2 linked regions of the Flexivirga oryzae genome follow. The protein of the gene in region 1 interacts with the protein of each later gene in a pairwise test. Links are inferred from orthologs where the notes say so. Each region holds a gene or a part of one and is shown in the gene's direction. Other genes may lie near its edges.

Region 1 (16,893 bases):
AACGGAAGGCTTCGTCGCGGCGCAAGGCCAAGGCGTCTCGATGATCGACAGCAGCGGCGACACCGCGCAGACCAGGGCGGCCGCCCGGCACCGCGCGGCGATCGGGAACCCGTGGGCACTGCCCGCGGGTTCCCCCCGTCCCCGCCGCCTGCGGACCACCCCGGCGATGCGCCGGCTGGTCGCCGAGACCCGGCTGCACCCGGCCGATCTGATCCTGCCGATGTTCGTCAAGGAGGGCGCGCAGGACCCGATCGCGCTGCAGTCCATGCCGGGTGTCCAGCAGCACACGCTCGACTCGCTGGTGAAGGCGGCCCGCGAGGCGGTCGACGCCGGCGTCGGCGGGCTGATGATCTTCGGCGTGCCGGAGAAGCGCGACGAGATCGGTTCCGGCGGAACCGATCCCGACGGCATCCTGAACGTCGCGCTATCCCGCCTGCGGGACGAACTCGGCGACGACACGGTGCTGATGTCGGACCTGTGCCTGGACGAGTTCACCTCGCACGGGCACTGCGGTGTGCTCGACGCGCAGGGTCGGGTCGACAACGACGCGACGCTCGAGCGGTATGCCGACATGGGCGTCGCCCAGGCGGAAGCGGGCGCGCATCTGGTCGGCCCGTCCGGGATGATGGACGGTCAGGTCGCGGTGATCCGCCGGGCCCTGGACGACGCCAGTCACACCGATGTCGGGATCCTCGCGTATGCCGCGAAATACGCCTCCGCGGCATACGGGCCGTTCCGTGAGGCAGTGGAGTCCACCCTGCAGGGCGACCGGCGCACCTACCAGCAGGACAGCGCCAACCGCACCGAGGCGTTGCGTGAGGTGCAGCTCGATCTGGACGAGGGCGCCGACCTGGTCATGGTCAAACCGGCGCTGCCCTACCTGGACATCGTGCGCGACGTCCGTGAGATGAGCGATGTGCCGGTCGTGGCCTATCAGATCAGCGGCGAGATGGCGATGATCGAGGCGGCCGCCGCCAACGGGTGGATCGATCGCGACGCGATGGTGCTGGAGATGCTGACCTCGATCAAGCGGGCCGGCGCCCAGGCCGTGCTGACCTACTACGCCACCGAGGTCGCCCAGCGCCTGCACGGCGTCTGACCGACAGGCTCACAAACGATCGACAGGCCCACTAGATCGAGCGATCTCCGCTCGATCTAGTGGGCCTGTCAGTGTGTTTGTGGGCCTGTCGGCAAAGACGAGCGGAACCTGACACTCGGGGGTCTGTCAGGTTCCGCTCGCGGATAGAGGCTAAGGGCTGGAGCGCCTCAGCGGTAGTCGGAGGCTACGGGCAACTGCCGCAGCGTCGTTGGACGCCACGGGCGACGCCGCAGCGGGTGACTCGTCACCGCTGCGGGCCGTGGCCGCGCAGCAGCCGGACTCGCTCAGGCCTGCGCCTTCACGAACTCCAGGTCGAGGGTGATCTTGACCTTGTCGCCGACGACGACGCCGCCACCCTGCAGCGGCATCTCGATGTCGACGCCGAACTCCTTGCGGTTGATCTCGAGGGTGGCCTCGAACCCGGCGCGGGTGTTGCCGTACGGGTCGGGGCCGATGCCGCCGAGCTCCACGTCGAAGGTGACGGGCTTGGTGACATTCTTGATCGTCAGGTCACCGGTCAGCTCGGTCGGGGTGAGCTTGGTGGACCTGAAGGTCATGGTGGGGTAGGTCTCGACCTCGAAGAAGTCGTTGGTGCGCAGGTGGTTGTCGCGGTCGGCGACACCGGTGTTGATCGAGGCCATCGTGACCTCGGCCGCCACGCTGGAGTCCTCGAGGGACTCGCCGACGGTGAGGGTCGCGGTGAACTCGTCGAACTTGCCGCGGACCTTGCTCACCATCATGTGGCGCACCTGGAAGCCCAGGGCGCTGTGTGCGGGGTCGATGTTCCAGGTGCCGGTGCTCAGGCCATCGAGGGTGGTGGTCGTGGTGCTCATTGCGCTCCTTCGGGAGGACGATCTGGTGGTATGGCGTGGCCGCCGTGTCGGTAGCCATCATGTCCAACAATGATTGATATTTCAATTATTCCCTCGGTGCGCGAAGAAATCCGGCCACCTATGCTGTGACCGTGCCCGAGCCCGCCGTACCCGAAGCCGCGACGCCGCAGACCGACGCGTCGTGGCTGACCGATGACGAGCAGGCGGCCTGGCGCGCCTACCTGCGCGGCAGCCGGCTGCTGGAGTTCGTGCTCGACGCGGAGCTGCAGCGGGCCGGGATGTCCCTCGCGGAGTACGAACTGCTGTCGATGCTGTCCGAGGCGCCCGGCCACGTGATGCGGATGAGCCGACTCGCCGACCTCACCGTCCAGTCGCGCAGCCGCGTCACCCACTCGGCCACCCGGCTGGAACGGCGCGGCTGGGTCGAGCGGCGCAAGGCGGTCGACGACGGCCGGGGGATCGAACTCAAGCTGACCGACGAGGGCTGGGCCGCCGTCCAGGACGCCGCCCGCGTGCACGTCGCGAGCGTCCAGAACCACCTGATCCGGCAGATGGACCCGCAGCTGTTCGCCTCGCTCGGCGAGGCCATGAGCAGCGTCCGCGACCACCTCCTCGGAGTCCACTACAACCCGTAGGAGATCGCGCTCGGCCGCCTGAGACAATGGCGGTATGACGAGCACGCCCACCGAGCACCCGACTGTTCACGACGAGGCGTCGGCGGCGCTGCTGCAGCGCGCCCGGGCGGTCACCCCGGGTGGCGTCAACTCGCCGGTCCGCGCCTTCCGCGCGGTCGGCGGCACACCCCGCTTCATCGCCTCCGCGAAGGGTCCGTGGCTGACCGACGTCGATGGCAACCGCTACGTCGACCTGATCTGCTCCTGGGGTCCGATGATCCTCGGCCACGCCCACCCCGACGTGCTGGCCGCCGTGCAGCAGGCCGCGACCCAGGGCTTCAGCTTCGGCACGCCGAGCGAGAACGAAGTGGCCCTCGCCGAGGAGATCGTCTCCCGCGTCGCGCCGCTGGAGCAGGTGCGGCTGGTCAACAGCGGCACCGAGGCGACGATGTCCGCCCTGCGGCTGGCGCGTGGCGCGACCGGCCGCAGCACCGTGGTGAAGTTCGCCGGCTGCTACCACGGCCACGTCGACCCGCTGCTGGCCGCGGCCGGTTCCGGGGTGGCCACCTTCGCGCTGCCGGACTCCGCCGGCGTCCCCGCCTCGGCCGCGCACGAGACGATCGTGCTGCCCTACAACGACGTCGCAGCCGTCGAGGCCGCGTTCGCCGAGCACGGCGACGAGATCGCCTGCGTGATCACCGAGGCGTCCCCGGGCAACATGGGTGTCGTCCCGCCCGCACCCGGTTTCACCAGCGCCCTGCGCCGGATCACCAAGGAGCACGGTGCGCTGCTGATCTCCGACGAGGTGATGACCGGCTTCCGCTGCTCCGCCGCCGGCTGGTACGGCCTGGAGGGGGAGCCCGAGGGCGGCGCCCCCGACCTGTTCACCTTCGGCAAGGTCATGGGCGGTGGCTTCCCCGCCGCGGCCTTCGGCGGCCGGGCCGACCTGCTGGCCAACCTCGCGCCGGACGGGCCCGTCTACCAGGCGGGCACCCTGTCCGGGAACCCGGTCGCGACCGCGGCCGGGCTGGCGACGCTGCGCGGCTGCACCGCCGAGGTCTACGACCGCATCGGCGTCGTCGCGCACGCGATCGCCGACGGCGCCTCCGCGGCCCTCACCGCGCACGGGGTGCCGCACACCGTCCAGTGGGCCGGCTCGATGTTCTCGGTCTTCTTCCGCGAGGGCGCCGTCCGCAACTACGAGGACGCCAAGGCGCAGGACACCGCCGCGTTCGGCCGGTTCTTCCATTCGATGCTGGATCAGGGTGTGCACCTGCCGCCGAGCTCGTACGAGGCGTGGTTCGTCAGCGCGTCCCACGACGACGCCGCGGTCGAGCACGTCCTGGCCGCGCTCCCGGCAGCCGCGGCGGCCGCGGCCGGCTCCTGAGAGGGCGACACAGAAACCGATGCGACACTCCCAGCGTGATTTCCGTGAGCCGACCGGCGGTGACCGGTGACTGAGACCGTCGTGCACCTGGTCCGGCACGGGGAGGTGGACAACCCCGGTGGTGTCCTCTACGGCCGGATGCCGGGCTTCCACCTGTCCGAGCTCGGCCGGCAGATGGCCAAGCTGACGGCGGCATACCTCGCCGACCGCGACATCACCCACCTGGTCTCCTCGCCGCTGGAGCGCGCCCAGGAGACCGTCGAACCGCTCGCCGAGGCGCTCAAGCTGCCCGTGGAGCTGGACGACCGGGTGATCGAGGCGGGCAACGACTTCGAGGGCCTGACCGTCGGCAAGAACCCCAAGCAACTGCTCAACCCGCGGTTCTGGAGCAAGCTGACCAACCCGCTCAAGCCCAGCTGGGGTGAGCCGTATGCCGAGATCGCCGAGCGCATGGACGCCGCGACCCGGGATGCGCGCGCGCAGGCGGAGGGCCACGAGGCCGTCATCGTCAGCCACCAGCTGCCGGTCTGGATCGCGCGCCTGCACTTCGAGGGCAAGCGGCTGTGGCACGACCCGCGCCGGCGGCAGTGCACGCTCGCGTCCGTGACCAGCGTGGTGTTCGACGACGACCGGTTCGTCCGCATCGACTACGCCGAACCCGCCCGGGAGCTGCTGCCCGACGCCATCGAGGCGGCCGGCTCTGCGTTGGGAAGTGGTCGGAAATGACCGCGCGCAGGAGGGGTATGGCGGCAGCGCTCGCGCTGACCTGCCTGGCGACCCTCGGCCTCGCTGCCTGCAGCAGCGACGGCAACTCGATCACCAAACAGGCCAACCAGGGGGACGACAAGAACTACCTGGCCGGTGACGGCACCCTCGCCCAGCTGGCGCCGGGCCAACGCGGCAAGCCGGTCGTCCTGTCCGGGAAGCTGCTGGACGGCGCGGCCTGGTCGACCAGGAACTACCCGGGCAAGGTCATCGTCGTGAACGTCTGGGGTTCGTGGTGCCCGCCGTGCAAGTCCGAGACCCCGGACCTGGAGAAGGCCTGGGTCAAGCTCAAGAAGAAGGGCGTGCTGATGGTCGGCGTCGACCGCCAGGAGGGCCCGCAGACCGCAGCGGCCTACCTGCAGTCCGCCGGTGTCACCTACCCGTCGCTGCGCGACGACGGGGGAGCGGCACTGGTCGCGCTGCAGGGCAAGGCCTCCGCGACCCCGTCCACCCTCGTCCTCGACAAGCAGCACCGCATCGCCGCCCGGGTCTCCGGGCCGACGACCACCGCCACGCTCACCGGGCTCGTCGACGACGTGCTCGCGAAGGGGTGACCGCACTCCGATGACCGCGAACGCCGCGCAGACGGTTGCCACGGGCAGCCTGCCGATCGCCGTCGTGCTGGCGGTCGCTGCCGGTGTGGTGTCGTTCGCGTCGCCGTGCGTGCTCCCTCTGGTGCCGGGTTTCCTCGGTTACGTCACCGGGCTGACCGACGAGCGGCGCAAGACCCGGTTGGTGACCGGCGCGCTGCTCTTCGTGCTCGGCTTCTCCGTGGTGCTGGTCAGCGTCGCCGCGGCATACAGCTGGGTGCTGAACCTCAAGTACCTCCACCAGGACGTGATGATCCGGGTCAGCGGTGTCATCGTGATCCTGCTGGCCCTGGTCTACCTCGGCTTCATCGGCCAGCGCGGCATCCCGGTGCGGTGGAAGCCGTCCGCCGGGCTGGTCGGCGCCCCGCTGCTGGGCGCGGTCTTCGGCCTCAGCGCCAGCCCCTGCGTCGGACCCGTGTATGGCGCGATCCTCAATCTTGCCAACCCGATCGGTGACTCCTGCGCATCGCGCGGGGTGACCCTTGCGGCGTTCTACTGCCTCGGGCTCGGCATCCCGTTCCTGCTCATCGCGGCCGGCTGGTCGCGCGCGGAGTCCTGGTCGCGCTGGCTGCGTGACCACCACCGGCCGATCCAACTGGTCGGTGGCATCCTCATGCTGGTCGTGGGACTGATCATGGTGTCGGGGCAGTGGTTGCACCTGATCTCCTGGATCCAGATCCGGCTGACCGGCTCCGACACGTTTGTTCCGGTGATCTGATTGGCTGAAACCACCACCAAGCCGGGCAAGAAGGCCCGCCCGAAGCCCGGCCGCAAGCAGCCGGTGCTGGCGCCCAAGATCGGCGTCGTCGGCATGCTGCGCTGGCTGTGGCGGCAGCTGACCTCGATGCGCACAGCGCTGTTCCTGCTGCTGCTGCTCGCGGTGGCCGCGGTGCCCGGGTCGATCTTCCCGCAGCGCAGCATCGACGCCTCCCGCGTCGCCACCTACCTGCAGGACCACAAAGCGATCGGGCCGTGGCTGGACAAGTTGTCGATGTTCGACGTGTATGGCGCCCCCTGGTTCGCCGCCATCTACATCCTGCTGCTGATCTCGCTCGTCGGGTGCGTGCTGCCACGTTGCGTCATACACCTGAAGGCGCTGCGCTCGCCGTTGCCGCGGGTGCCCAAACGGCTCACCCGGTTGCCCGCCACCGCGGAACGCAACATCGACGCACGACCCGAGGACGTCGTCACGGCGGCGCGGGAAACGTTGCGGCGCAAGGGATACCGCGTCCGCGTCGACGACCCGGTCGACGGCGTGCAGGCGGTCACCGCAGAGGGCGGGCGGTTGCGCGAGACCGGCAACCTGCTGTTCCACCTGTGCCTGCTGGTGCTCGTCCTCGCGGTCGCGGCCGACCACCTGCTGGGCTGGCGCGGCGACGTGATCGTGCCCGAGGGCAGCGAACCGTTCGTGAGCGCGGTCGGCAGCTACAACACCCTCGACCTCGGCCCGTGGGTCGACACCGACAAGGCGATCAAGCCCTGGAGCATGAAGGTCGACAACCTCGACGTCACCTTCGAGAAGAACGTCCCGAAGAGTTCGCCGCAGTACGGCCAGCCGCGCGACTTCCGCGCGACGGTGACCACCAGCGCGACACCGGACGGGACCAAGACCACCCGCCGGCTCGCGGTCAACGACGCGGTCAAGCTGGACGGCACCTCGGTCTACCTGCTCGGCAACGGCTACGCGCCGATGATCACCGTCAAGAGCCCGACCGGGAAGGTGCTCTACCACCAGGAGACGCCGTTCCTTCCGCAGGACAACGGCTACCGGTCGGTCGGCGCGATCAAGGTGCCGGCGGCGTCGCCGAAGGAGCTGGGCTTCTACGGGTTCTTCCTGCCGACCGCATCGTTCAGTAATAGCCAGGGGCCGATCTCGACCTACGCCGGCCTGGACGACCCGGCCCTGGTGCTCGGCGCCTACCAGGGTCAGCTCTTCCCGGACAGCCAGCCGCAGTCGGTCTACACGCTCAACATTGCGAAGATGACCCGGATCATGGACGGGAACAAGCCGTGGAGCGCCGTGGTGCGGCCCGGGCAGACCGTCAAACTGCCGGACGGCACCACGATCTCGATGAGCAAGACCATCCCGCGCTGGGCGGGCCTGTCCGCCCGTTACGACCCGGGCAAGGGCACCGCGCTGCTCGCGGCACTGATCGGGCTGGCCGGCCTCATCATGTCGATGACCCTGCGTCGGCGCCGGATCTTCGTCAAGGTCAGCACCGGCGGGGGCGACGACCCCGAAGGCTCCGCGGGCGACGGGCGTAGTCTGATCACGGCCGGGGCTCTCGCCAAGGGCGAGGACCCGCGTCTCCAGGTCGCGCTCGACAACCTCCTCGACGGCGTCGAGGGACGACTAGGAACAACCCCCACATCCCAGGCAGGTCCGGCTCGATGATCAGTTTCACGTCCACGCCCAGCATCTCCTTCGGCGGTCACGCGACCGACGTCGGACTGTCCAACCTGTCCAACAACTTCCTCTACGCCTCGGCGGTCGTGCTGGCGCTGGCCATGCTGTCCTTCGCGCTGGACCTGGCCGGTCACCCGGGCCGGGTGGCGCGTGCGGAGGAGCGCGAGGCGCAGCTGGCGTCGGGCAGCGGCGCGGCCGCGGCGGCCGACGGAAGCGGTCACACGACCGTCCTGGAGCGCACGGCACAGGCCGAGGGCGCCATACCACCGGAGAAGCGGCAGTGGGCCGGCATCGGTATGTCCCTGTCGTGGCTCGGCTGGCTGCTGCTGACCGCGTGCGTGGTCTTCCGCGCGGCGTCCGTGGGGCGCCCGCCGCTGGGCAACATGTACGAGTTCGCCATCGTCGGGGCGTTCTTCGTGATGACCGCGTTCCTGGTCTGGAGCCTGAAGAGCGACATCCGGTCGCTCGGCATCTTCGTGGTCGGTCCGACGCTGCTGACCGAGATGCTCGCCGCGCTGGTCTTCTACACCGCCGCCAGTGAGCTGATGCCGTCGCTGAAGAACTACTGGCTGACCATCCACGTCACCGTCGCGATCCTGTCGGTCGCGTTCTTCACCATCTCCTTCTCCACCACGATCCTGTACTTCGTGCAGAAGTGGCGCGAGGACATCCACGACACGAAGTACACGTTCATGGACGCCGTGCCCGGCTCGGAGGTCCTGGACCGCACCACCTACGGGCTGCTGATCATCGCCTTCCCGCTGTGGACGTTCACCCTGATCGCCGGCGCCATCTGGGCGCAGAAGGCCTGGGGCCACTACTGGAGCTGGGATCCCAAGGAGGTCTGGACGCTGGTCATCTGGGTCGTCTACGCCGCCTACCTGCACGCCCGCGCGACCGCCGGGTGGAGCGGCAAGAAGGCCGCCTACCTGTCGCTGGCCGGTTTCGGCTGCGTCCTGTTCAACTTCTGCGTCGTCAACGTCTTCATCGTCGGCATGCACTCCTACTCGGGTATGTGATGATCCGCTACACCATCTGGCGACTGCTCATCTTCGTGGTCGTACTGCTCGTCCTGTTCGCCGTCGGCTTCCGCAGCTGGGCGCTGCTCATCCTGTCCGCGCTGATCTCGCTGGTCGTGTCGTTCTTCGCGTTGAGCGGGGCGCGTGAGCAGTTCGCCGAGCAGGTGGACCGCAAGGTGTCCGAGCGCCGCGCGCGCGTCGAGGCGTTCCGCAACGCGGACGACGACGACCTCGACGAGGACGAGTAGCCCACTACTGTCGTCACTTACTCGCGGGACCCGGCGCCCAGGCCGGCCCCGATCGCGATCAGCTCCTGTATGACGCGCCGCACCGCCGCCCGCTCCGCCCGGTCGCGCCGGGCCATCGCCAGCACCAGCCGTGCGCTGTCGACGTCGCGCAACCGCAGCAGCCGCACCGCCGGGTTCGGGCGGGTGGTGAAGCGCGGCAGCAATGCGATGCCGACACCCGCCGCGACCAGCGCCTCCACCACCCGGTTGTCGCGCACCTCCTGCACCACCTCGGCGGGCCGGCCCGCGGCGCGCTCGATGCGCTCCAGCAGCCGGCGGAACGGATACCCGGGCGGAGTCGCCACCCACGGCTCGCCGATCGCCTCGTCCGGTGCGATGCTGCGCCGGGTCGCCCACCGGTGATCGACGGGTATGACGATGTCGAGCGGCTCCCGCACCACTTCCTCGATCGCCAGGCCGCGCCGGCGCTGCGGCACGGCGCGCACGGTGTGCCCGATCACGACGTCGTAGTCGTCGGCGAGGCCGACGAAGTCCTCCTCGGCCACGTCGACGTCGTCCAGTCGCACGTCGATCGGCACGTCGCGCAGCCCGGTCAGCAGCCGTGGCGCGAGGTATTCGATGGCGCTGGGCAGCGCCGCGACCCGCACCTCCCCGGCGAGCCGATCGCGGAACTCGTCGAGGCGAGCCTGGGCCCGCGCAAGCGCCGTCTCGACATCGAGGGCGGCCTCGGCCAGCACACGGCCCTCGTCGGTGAGCCGCAGCCCGCGACCGTCCGGTTCGACCAGACGGACGCCGAGATCACGTTCGGCCGTGCGCAGCTGCTGCGATACCGCGGACGGGGTGCGCCAGGTCGTGGCCGCGACGGCGGCGACGCTGCCGCGGTCGCGCAGCTCGCGCAGCAGGGTCAGATGTCTTGACTCCATGAAGGGATCCTAACGAGATGATCCACAAATTCTTGCTGGACCTGAAGAGTGTTCGGGCGCACGATCGACCCATGCCGATCCGTCACCGCCTGCTCGCCGGGCTCGTCGCCGTCCTCTGGGGCGTGAACTTCCTGGCGATCCACGCGTCGCTGGAGCAGTTCCCGCCATACTTCCTCGTGGCGCTGCGCTGGACGCTGATCGCGGTGCCGACCGTCCTGTTCGTGCCACGCCCGCAGGTGCCGCTGCGCTACCTGCTGGGGTACGGCATCGGGTTCGGCGTGCTGCAGTTCGCCTTCCTCTACAGCGCGATGGACGCGGGTCTGCCGACCGGCCTGGCCTCGCTGGTGCTGCAGTGTTCGGCACCGTTCACCGTGCTGCTCGGTGTGCTCGTGGGGGAGCGGCTCACACCGGCCCGGGCACTCGGCGTCGTCGTCGCGGTCACGGGGCTGGCCATCGTCGGGTCGCAGCGTGTCGGCGGGGCCACCTGGTGGCCGTTCGTGCTCAGCCTGTGCGCCGGTCTCGGCTGGGCGTTCGGCAACCTGTCGAGCAGACTGGCGAACCCGCCCAAACCGCTGCACCTCACGCTGTGGATGACCGTGGTGCTTCCGGTGCCGATGCTCGGCCTCTCGCTGCTCGTGGAGGGACCGCGACAGATCGTCGACTCGATCACCACCTCGGGGCACGCCTGGGTCGCCTGGTCCGGCCTGATCTACACCTGCGTGCTCGGCAGCGTCGCGGGCAGCGGTATCTGGACCTGGCTGATGGCACGGCACCCGGCGAGCACCGTGGCGCCATACTCCATGCTCGTGCCGGTCGTGGGACTCAGCACCGCCTGGGCAGTGCTCGGTGAGCGGCCCGGGCCGGTCGAACTCGTGGGCGCCCTGGTGGTCGTCGTCGGTGTGCTGCTCACCTCCAGGGCACCGGGATCGGCTCCCGCGCCGGCGCAACCGGAGTTGGCGGTTCACAGCAAGGCCACAACTGGTTGCCCGGTAACGCATCAGTGACAGGGCGAGTCTTGGCGTAGTCGAAGAACTTGAGGAGCCAAGACATGAAGGGTCGTCTCGTAGCCGTCAGCACGGCACTTGCCGTCGCAGTGGTCGCCCCTGCCAGCGCCGTCGCCACGCAGCACGTGTTCGCGGATCGCGTCACCGTTTCCGGTGCGGCGCCGTCCGTGTCCATTCCCAGCAGCAGCCCGTCGACCGGTTCGTCCGGGTCCGGTTCGGGCAGCTCGGGGTCGTCCGGCTCGAACGGCTCGGGCTCGAACGGCTCGGGCAGCACCGGATCCGGCGGTGACACCTACGGCGGGGGCGGGTCGTCCGGCTCCGACGGCAGCGGCGGCTTCGGGCCCTGGTCGCAGACCTCCAGCAGCCAGGTCTCCGGCACGCCCGTCTCGTCCTGGCCCGGCGTGGTCATGGTCGACACCGTGCTGACCAACGGGGAAGGTGCCGGCACCGGCATCGTGCTGACCTCCGGTGGGATCGTGCTCACCAACTACCACGTGGTCGAGGGCTCCACCTCGATCCGTGTCAAGGCGGCGAACGGCGAGACCTACACGGCGAAGGTCCTCGGATCGGACGAGACGCACGACATCGCGGTCATCCAGTTGCAGGGTGCCAGCGGCCTGAAGACGGCGTCGCTGGACACCGGCAAGGCGATCCTCGGTGAGAAGGTCACCGCGGTCGGCCAGGGCGGCGGCCTCGGCACGCTCTACAAGACCAGCGGCTCGATCACCGCCACCAACCAGCGGATCACCGCCTCCGACGACGGCAGCGGCTCGGACGCCGAGACGCTGAAGGGCCTGTTGCAGACGGATGCGCAGATCGTCCCCGGCTACTCCGGCGGACCGCTGGTCGACTCCGACGGTGAGGTCATCGGGATCGACACGGCTGCTTCGTCCGGGTCTCCGGTCACCGGGTACGCCATACCGATCTCCTCGGCGGTGAAGATCGCCAACCAGATCGAGGCGGGCAGCAAGTCGTCCACCGTCCACATCGGCTCTCGCGCGGCCCTCGGTGTCGAGATCAGCACCCAGTCGTCGACCGGCTACGGGTACGGGTCCGGCGACACCCAGACGTCCGGTGCCGCGGTCGTCGGTACGACCTCGGGTGGTGCCGCGGCAGCCGCGGGCATCACCTCGGGTTCGACGATCACCGGGATCGACGGCAAGACCGTCACCGGGGCGAGCACCCTGACCGACGTGCTGGAGACGAAGTACCCGGGAGACAAGGTCTCGGTGACCTGGGTCGACGCCCAGGGTCAGTCGCACACGGCCACCGTCACGCTCGGAACGTCGCCCGAGAACTGACCCCCAAGCCCGGGGTGCGCGGTTTTCCTCCTCCTTTTCCGCGCTCCCCGAACCTTGAATCGCCCACTGTCGTCAGCGGACCGCGAGTTTGGCGCAACTCGTGATGCTGGTGACGGTGGGCGATTCCGCGTGAGCGGTCCGCTCAGAGCTGGTGGTCCAGGAAGAGGCCGAGGCCGAAGAGCACGCCGTACAGCAGGATCGTCATACCGGTGCTGGCCAGCGGCGGGATCAGGTCGCGTCCCTTGGCGCCCCCGGCCACCGTGCGCGCCGACTGGGCCGCGGGTGCGAGGCCGACCAGTGCGATGAACGCCCACGGGCGTTGTATGCCGGCCACGATGACCGCGACCAGTGCCACGAGGAACAGCGCCGTGAACAGCTGCCGGGTGGCCGCGTCGCCGATACGCACCGCCAGGGTGCGTTTGCCGGACTCGGTGTCGCCGGGGATGTCACGCAGGTTGTTGACGACCAGGATCGCGCAGGCGATGGCGCCGATGCCGACGGATGCGGCGACCGCGCTGAGATCGACCGATCCCGCCTGGGTGTACGTCGTACCCAGTGTTGCGACCAACCCGAAGAAGACGAAGACGAAGACTTCGCCGAGTCCCATGTAACCGTAGGGGTGTTCGCCGCCAGTGTACTTCCAGGCGGCGATGATCGCGAGCACTCCGGCGACCAGCAGCCACCAGGTGCCGGACAGTGCGACGAGCGCCAGACCGCACACCGCCGCCGCGCCGAAGCAGGTGAACGCGGCGAGTTTGACGCTGGACGGCTCGGCGAGACCCTGGCCGACCAGGCGGACGGGTCCCACCCGGACCTCGTCGGTGCCGCGGATGCCGTCGGAGTAGTCGTTGGCGAAGTTCACGCCGATCTGCAGCAGCAACGAGACGAGCAACGCCAGCAGCGCATAGGCGGGGTTGCCGTCACCGAGGGCGTATGCCGCGCCCGTGCCCGCCGCGACGGGTGCGACGGCGACCGGGAGGGTGCGGGGGCGGGATCCGGCGATCCATTCGTTGAGCGTGGCCATGGGCGTACGTCGAGCTACTTTCGAGGAGAGGGCGGCCGTCAGTCGGCCACTGGTTGCGCAGCCAAAGTCTGCCATCCGTCGCGGGCCGCCAGCGCTGCGCGGTCCGGCTTGCCCGGACCGCGCAACGGCAACTCGTCGACGATCAGCAACCGTCGCGGGAGGGCGTATGCCGGGAGCCGGTCGCGCAGTTCCTCCCGGATCTGCTGCAACTGCAGTCCCTTCCGGGTTCGTATGGCGAGCGCTACCGCCTGCCCCCACTCGTCGTCCGGCACCCCGAGCGCGACGGCCTCGAGGATGTCCGGGTGTTGTGTCGCCGCGGTCTCGACGACACGCGGCGCCACCTTGACCCCACCGGTGTTGATCAGGTCGTCGACCCGGCCGAGCACGTGCAGGCGGCCGCCGCTCCATTCACCCAGATCGTCCGTGCGGAAGGTGCGGGTGCCGTTCTCGCGGTGGGCGAACGTGGTGGCGGTGAGCTCCGGCCGACCCAGGTAGCCCGACGCAATGGTGTTGCCGCACAGGGTGATCCGTCCGTCCTCGGCGATCTCGACGGTGGTTCCGGCCAGGGGGGACCCGCTGTAGACGCAGCCGCCGGCGGTCTCGCTCGAGCCGTAGGTGGTGAGCACAGTGGCGCCGAGCCGGTCGGCGTCCTCGAGCATCCCCGGATCTGCTGCGGCTCCGCCGAGCAGGATGCCGTCGAACCCGGCGACTGCGGCGCGAGCCTCGTCGCTGGCGTCCAGCAGCCGGTGCAGCTGCGTCGGCACGAGTGCTGTGTAGCGGCGCTCGTGAGTGAGATTGCTTGCTGCGTCGATGAATTCGCGCACGTCGAACTTCTCGAGCGCGACCGGGGTCGTCCCTGCGCGCAGGCTGCGGATCAGGACTTGCGTGCCCGCGATGTGCTGCGCCGGCATCGGCAGCAGCCACTGGCCGGGCCCACCGAGCCGCTCGTGGGTGGCGTCGGCGCTCGCGACGAGGGCGTCGCGGGTGAGCATCGCTCGCTTCGGGGTGCCGGTCGAGCCGGAGGTGCTCACCACGAGGGCGAGGCCGTCCGGCACCGGTGCTGTCGGGTCGAGCTCGGGAGCGTGATCGCCGGTGTAGGGAACGACGGCGGACCCACCGTCCAGTGCTGCCGCCAGTGCATCGCGATAACCGGTCAGGTCCGCGGCGCGCACGCGGAAGGGTTGCAGGTCAGGCACCCACCCAGAGTAGATACTCCGCCCGCGGTCCTATCGTGTGGCGTGGCGCCGCGGGCGCCATACACCCGACAGCGACGAAGGAGACACCCGATGAGCCGGCCGATCGCAGTGGTGACCGGGGCGAGCAGCGGTATCGGCCGGGCGACGGCCCGCAGGCTGGCTGCGGAGGGTTTCGAGGTGGTGTGCGCGGCGCGGCGTACCGAGCGGGTCGAGGCGCTGGCGGCCGAGATCGACGGTCGCGCCGTGACCTGTGACGTGACCAGGGCCGAAGACGTCGCCGCACTCGCGGCGGCCGCCGGTGGTGAGGTGAAGCTCCTGGTCGCCAACGCAGGGGGCGCGATCGGCACCGAGACGGTTGCCGACGCCGCGCTGGACGAGTGGCGGACGATGTACGAGACCAACGTGCTCGGCGTCGCCGCGACCATCCAGGCACTGCTGCCGGCGCTGATCGCGGGGCGCGGCACGATCATCACCGTCGGATCCGTCGCGGGGCTGGTCGCCTACGAAGGCGGTGCGGGCTACTGCGGGGTGAAGGCTGCGGCCCGCATGCTGATGATGTCGCTGCGGCTGGAGCTGGTGGAGGAACCGGTGCGGGTCTGCGAGATCGACCCCGGACTGGTGGCGTCCGACGAGTTCTCGCTGGTGCGTTTCCGGGGCGATGCCGACAAGGCCGCCGCGGTGTATGCCGGGGTCCGCGCCCCGCTCACCCAGGAGGACATCGCCGACTGCATCGCCTTCGCCGCGACCTGCCCGGAACACGTGAACATCGACCAGCTGGTCGTGCGCCCGCGCGCCCAGGCCGCCGCGCACAAGCTGGTCCGCGAGGACGCGTAGCCGCACCCTCCTTGCCGAGAGGCCCACAAACGGTCGACAGGCCCAGAAATCCGACCCGTTCTGGCGCGATTCGGGGAGGAATTACTGAGCCTCTGGGACGTTGCTGAGCCTGTCGATCGGTGGGTGGGCGGGGGTCCGGTGGACCTGCGTGGGCGGACGGTCGGCGTACCCGGCATAGTGGCGGTGTGCAGACTGACGAGGTCCTGAACCTGCTGCAAGAAGTCGCCGAGGCCGTCATCGAGCCGCGGTTCCGGGCGCTCGCCGACGGCGAGGTGATGGAGAAGAAGCCCGGCGACCTGGTGACGGTCGCCGACCGGGAGGCCGAGGTCGAGATCACCAAGGCGCTGCGGGCGGCATACCCCGACGCCCTGATGATCGGCGAGGAAGCGGTCTCCGCGGACTGGAGCCGGCTGGACGCCGCCGCCGATGCGGACCACTGGTTCACCATCGACCCCGTCGACGGCACCCGCAACTTCGTGCACGGCTCGAAGGACTACGCGGTGATGGTCGCCGAGCTGCGCCGCAACGAGGTCGTCCGCGGCTGGATCTGGCAGCCCGAACACGAACTCGCGTATGTCGCCGAGCGCGGCGCCGGCACCTGGTGCGGCGACCGCCGGCTGCAGGTGACCGAGCGCGACACCGCCGACCCGCGGGGCCGCACGTCGCGCAGGTCGCTCATCGGGACGTCGTTCGGCGAACTCCCACCGATGGAGCTCACCTGGGTGAGCTGCGGCATCGACTACCCGAAACTCGCCGAGAACGCCTGCGACTACTTGTTCTACAACGGCGCGCTGCCCTGGGACCACGCCGCCGGATCACTGATCGTCGCGGAGGCGGGTGGCGTGACGACGTATGACGACGGCCGACCCTACGACCCGACGACCACCAGGTCACCGCTGATCGTGGCCGGGAGTGCCGGTGTCTCGCAGGCCGTCCTGAGCGCGCTCGACGGCGCACCGGTCGAGTAGCGCCGGGTCACGTGCCGGCCGACACGTTGTCGGCCGCGCTCGCGGGCAGCTGGTAACCGCGCAACTGCCGCCCGGTGGCGATGATTCCGGCGACGGCGGCGACGCAGGTCACACCCCCGAGCGACATCGCCGGCCCGGCGCCGATCACGTTGCCGACTGCGCCGGCCCGGAAGTTGCCGAGGTTGGGGCCGCCGATGCCGACGAGCTGCTCGAGCGCGCTCAGCCGGCCGCGGAACCGGTCCGGTGTTGCGGACTGGACCAGGGTCGTGCGGCTGGTGACCGCCCAGGTGTCCGCCGCGCCGGCGATCGCCAGCATGGCCAACGTGACGACGAGCAGGTGCGATGCGCCGGCGACGATCAACGCGACGCCCCAGGACATCGAGCAGACGACCATCACCAGGCCGGGATGGGCGCGATGCGTGATGACACCGCTGCACACGGACCCGGTCACACCGCCGACCGCGACCGCCGTCGTCAGCCACGCAAGCGTCTGCGCGGTGCCGTCGAAGTTGTCGTGATTGAGCGCCGGGAAGAGGGCGAACGGCATGGCGAGCAGGGTGGCCGCCAGGTCGCACAGCAACGCACCACGGACCACGGGCTGTGTTGCAGCGAAACGGAATCCGGCAACCGCGGCGCCCACTCCACGATCGGCCGTTGCCGCCTCGGGTGGCCGGTGCAGGC
Region 2 (2,895 bases), on another replicon or contig:
TGGTCAGCCTGTTGTCGATGGTGTCCGCCTGGTGGCACGTCGTCGGCGCGCTCTTCATCGTCGCCGTGCTGTGGATCCTGCCCGACCACCACCAGTCGGTCGGCTGGACCCTGACCGAGACCCACAACGCCACCGGCTGGAGCTTCGGGCCCTACGTCTTCCTGATGGGTCTGCTGATGGCGCAGTACACCTACACCGGGTATGACGCCTCCGCCCACGTCGCCGAGGAGACCAAGGGCGCAGCGACCGCCGCCCCGCGCGGCATCGTGATGAGCGTCGTGATCTCGGTGATCGGCGGCTTCCTGCTGCTCTTCTCGATCACCGCCGCGATCCAGAACGGCTCGTCGGCCGGCCTGGACAAGCTGGCGGGCAGCGACACCGGCCTGCCGCCCGCACAGGTCTTCCTGGACGCGCTGAACAACCCGTTCATGGCGAAGTTCCTGCTCTTCATCGTCTGTATCGCGCAGTTCTTCTGCGGCATGGCGTCGGTGACCGCGAACTCCCGTATGACCTATGCGTTCTCGCGTGACGACGCGTTGCCCGGCTCGAAGCTGTGGGCGAAGGTCAACCCGCGCACCGGCACACCGACCAACTCGATCTGGTTCTGCATCGTGCTGTCGATCATCCTGACCTCGCCGGCGCTGTTCAGCACCACGGCATACCTCGCCGTCACGTCGATCGCGGTCATCGGCCTCTACATCGCGTATGTCGTGCCGGTCTTCTCTGCGCCGCCGGCAACCCGACTTCACCCCCGGCCCGTGGAACCTCGGCAGGTGGAGCCCGCTGATCGGCTGGGTGGCCGTGGTGTGGGTGGTGTTCATCTGCATCCTGTTCATCCTGCCGCCGGCGTCGCCGATCACCGTCGACAACTTCAACTACGCGCCGATCGCCGTGATCGTGGTCGCTGCGTTCGCGATCATCACCTGGTTCGCCGGGGGCCGAACCCACTTCATGCTCAAGACCATCGAGCCGGAGGATGATGTGGAGAAGGAGCCGGAACCGGCGTCGTGACGAGGGGACCCGAGATGAATGACACGACCGCGGGTGAGCGGCTGGACCGGGTGGTGCTGCGACCGATCCACGCGCACCACGCCTTCGAGGCGTGCGTCGAGCAGCTGGCGATCGCCATCCGGCTGGGCATCTATCCTCCCGGCAGCATGCTGCCGCCGGAGCGCGACCTCGCCGAGCTGCTCGCGGTGTCCCGTGCCACCCTGCGCGAGGCGATCACCGCACTGCGGTCGGCCGGTGTCGTGCAGACCCGTCGTGGCCGCGGCGGTGGCACGGAAGTGCTCAACGTCATGCCGGTGCAGCGCAACCGGCCGGCCATCGCCGGCCGACAGGAGGACCTGCGGGATGCGTTGGAGTTCCGGGCGATCGTCGAGCCCGGAGCGGCCGGCCTGGCAGCGGCCAGAAGCAGCCGCGACGAGCTCACCGGCGACGACCGTGCCGCGCTGGAGGCGGCGCTCGAGACCGTCGAGCATGCGCCGGACGAGGCGATCCACCGCCGGGCCGACAGCATCCTGCACCTGACCATCGCACGGCTGTCCGGCTCGCCACGGCTGATCACCGCGGTGACCGACGCCCAGGATGACCTGCACACGATGCTGCAGGCGATCCCGGTCCTGCCGCGCAACATCAAACACTCCGCAAGCCAGCACCGGGCGATCGTCACGGCGATCCTCGCCGGCAACGAGTCACGGGCCAATCGCGTGATGCACCAACACTGTTCGGACACCGCGGCTCTGCTGCGCGGCCTGCTCGGCTGACCACTCGCCGCCACCAGAAAGGACATCATGGCCTTACGCAACGAACGTCACCTGACGCAGGAGCAACTGCGTCAGCTCATCGAGGCGGGTGAGATCGACACCGTCGTCACCGCTTTCACCGACATGCAGGGACGCTTGCAGGGCAAGCGGTTCCACGCGAAGCACTTCCTCGACCACGTCGCGACCGACGGCACCGAGGGCTGCGACTACCTGCTGGCCGTCGACGTCGACATGAACACCGTCGACGGTTACGCCACCAGCGGGTGGGACAAGGGCTATGGCGACATGGAGTTCGTCATCGACTGGGACACCGCCCGACGGGTGGCGCACCAGCCGGGCACCGCCATGGTGCAGTGCGATCTGATGTGGCCGGACCACCGCACGGTCGCGGCATCGCCGCGCGGCATACTCCGCCAGCAGCTGGACCGGCTCGCCGAGCACGGCTGGAAGGCATACGCCGGAACGGAATTGGAGTTCATCGTCTTCGAGAACTCCTACGAGGACGCTCTCAACCGCGACTACCACCGGCTGACCCCCTCGAACCAGTACAACGTCGACTACTCGCTGCTCGGGACCGCCCGCATCGAGCCGCTGCTGCGCGAACTGCGCAACAGTCTCTACGACTCCGGGCTCAACGTGGAGTCGGCCAAGGGCGAGTGCAACTTCGGGCAGCACGAGATCGGCTTCCTGTACGACGAGGCGCTGGTCACCGCGGACAACCACGCCTTCTACAAGAGCGCGGCCAAGGAGATCGCCGCCCAGCACGGCAAGTCGCTGACCTTCATGGCGAAGTATGACGAGCGCGAGGGCTCGTCGTGCCACATCCACCTGTCGCTGCGCGGCGCGGACGGGTCGCTGGTCTTCACCGATCCCGACCGTTCGGACGCGGACGGCCGCAGTGTCCTGTACGAGAAGTTCGTGGCGGGCGTGCTCGCCACGACGGCCGAGTTCACCCTGCTCTATGCCCCGAACATCAACTCCTACAAACGGTTTGCCGACGGGTCGTTCGCGCCGACGACGGTCGGCTGGGGCCAGGACAACCGGACGTGCGCGGTGCGGCTGGTCGGTCACGGTGCCGCCGCCCGGATGGAGCTGCGGGTGCCGGGCGCGGATGTGAACCCCTACCTCG

The links.
Region 2: the proteins of hemL (region 1) and FHU39_RS17605 interact in binary tests that used the Escherichia coli proteins (3 or more experiments, as listed by UniProt). The link is inferred for Flexivirga oryzae from one-to-one orthologs.

What each region holds. Positions count from the first base shown.
Region 1 is NZ_JACHVQ010000002.1:283,426-300,318, reverse strand. The notes cover bases 1,874-4,767. They hold hemL (glutamate-1-semialdehyde 2,1-aminomutase), read left to right. Parts: upstream 1,874-2,601; coding sequence 2,602-3,933; downstream 3,934-4,767. Other genes in these bases: FHU39_RS14380 (TlpA family protein disulfide reductase), read left to right, coding at 4,656-4,767; FHU39_RS14385 (histidine phosphatase family protein), read left to right, coding at 4,000-4,659; FHU39_RS14395 (MarR family transcriptional regulator), read left to right, coding at 2,064-2,567; FHU39_RS14400 (YceI family protein), read right to left, coding at 1,874-1,932. In the rest of the region: FHU39_RS14410 (uroporphyrinogen-III synthase), read left to right, coding at 1-44; hemB (porphobilinogen synthase), read left to right, coding at 41-1,099; more of FHU39_RS14400, read right to left, coding at 1,384-1,873; more of FHU39_RS14380, read left to right, coding at 4,768-5,252; FHU39_RS14375 (cytochrome c biogenesis CcdA family protein), read left to right, coding at 5,263-6,006; cytochrome c biogenesis protein ResB, read left to right, coding at 6,007-7,683; c-type cytochrome biogenesis protein CcsB, read left to right, coding at 7,680-8,714; FHU39_RS14360 (DUF4229 domain-containing protein), read left to right, coding at 8,714-8,962; FHU39_RS14355 (LysR family transcriptional regulator), read right to left, coding at 8,980-9,885; FHU39_RS14350 (EamA family transporter), read left to right, coding at 9,903-10,889; FHU39_RS14345 (S1C family serine protease), read left to right, coding at 10,934-12,190; FHU39_RS14340 (1,4-dihydroxy-2-naphthoate polyprenyltransferase), read right to left, coding at 12,333-13,214; menE (o-succinylbenzoate--CoA ligase), read right to left, coding at 13,253-14,410; FHU39_RS14330 (SDR family NAD(P)-dependent oxidoreductase), read left to right, coding at 14,501-15,244; FHU39_RS14325 (inositol monophosphatase family protein), read left to right, coding at 15,430-16,212; FHU39_RS14320 (MFS transporter), read right to left, coding at 16,220-16,893. UniProt on the Escherichia coli protein: Aminomutase that catalyzes the transfer of the amine group on carbon 2 of glutamate 1-semialdehyde to the adjacent carbon 1 to form 5-aminolevulinate.
Region 2 is NZ_JACHVQ010000003.1:134,337-137,231, reverse strand. It holds FHU39_RS17605 (FadR/GntR family transcriptional regulator), read left to right. Parts: upstream 1-1,025; coding sequence 1,026-1,766; downstream 1,767-2,895. Other genes in the region: FHU39_RS17600 (glutamine synthetase family protein), read left to right, coding at 1,794-2,895; FHU39_RS17610 (amino acid permease), read left to right, coding at 1-980. UniProt on the Escherichia coli protein: Transcriptional activator of the glcDEFGB operon which is associated with glycolate utilization, and encodes malate synthase G and the genes needed for glycolate oxidase activity. Also negatively regulates the transcription of its own gene.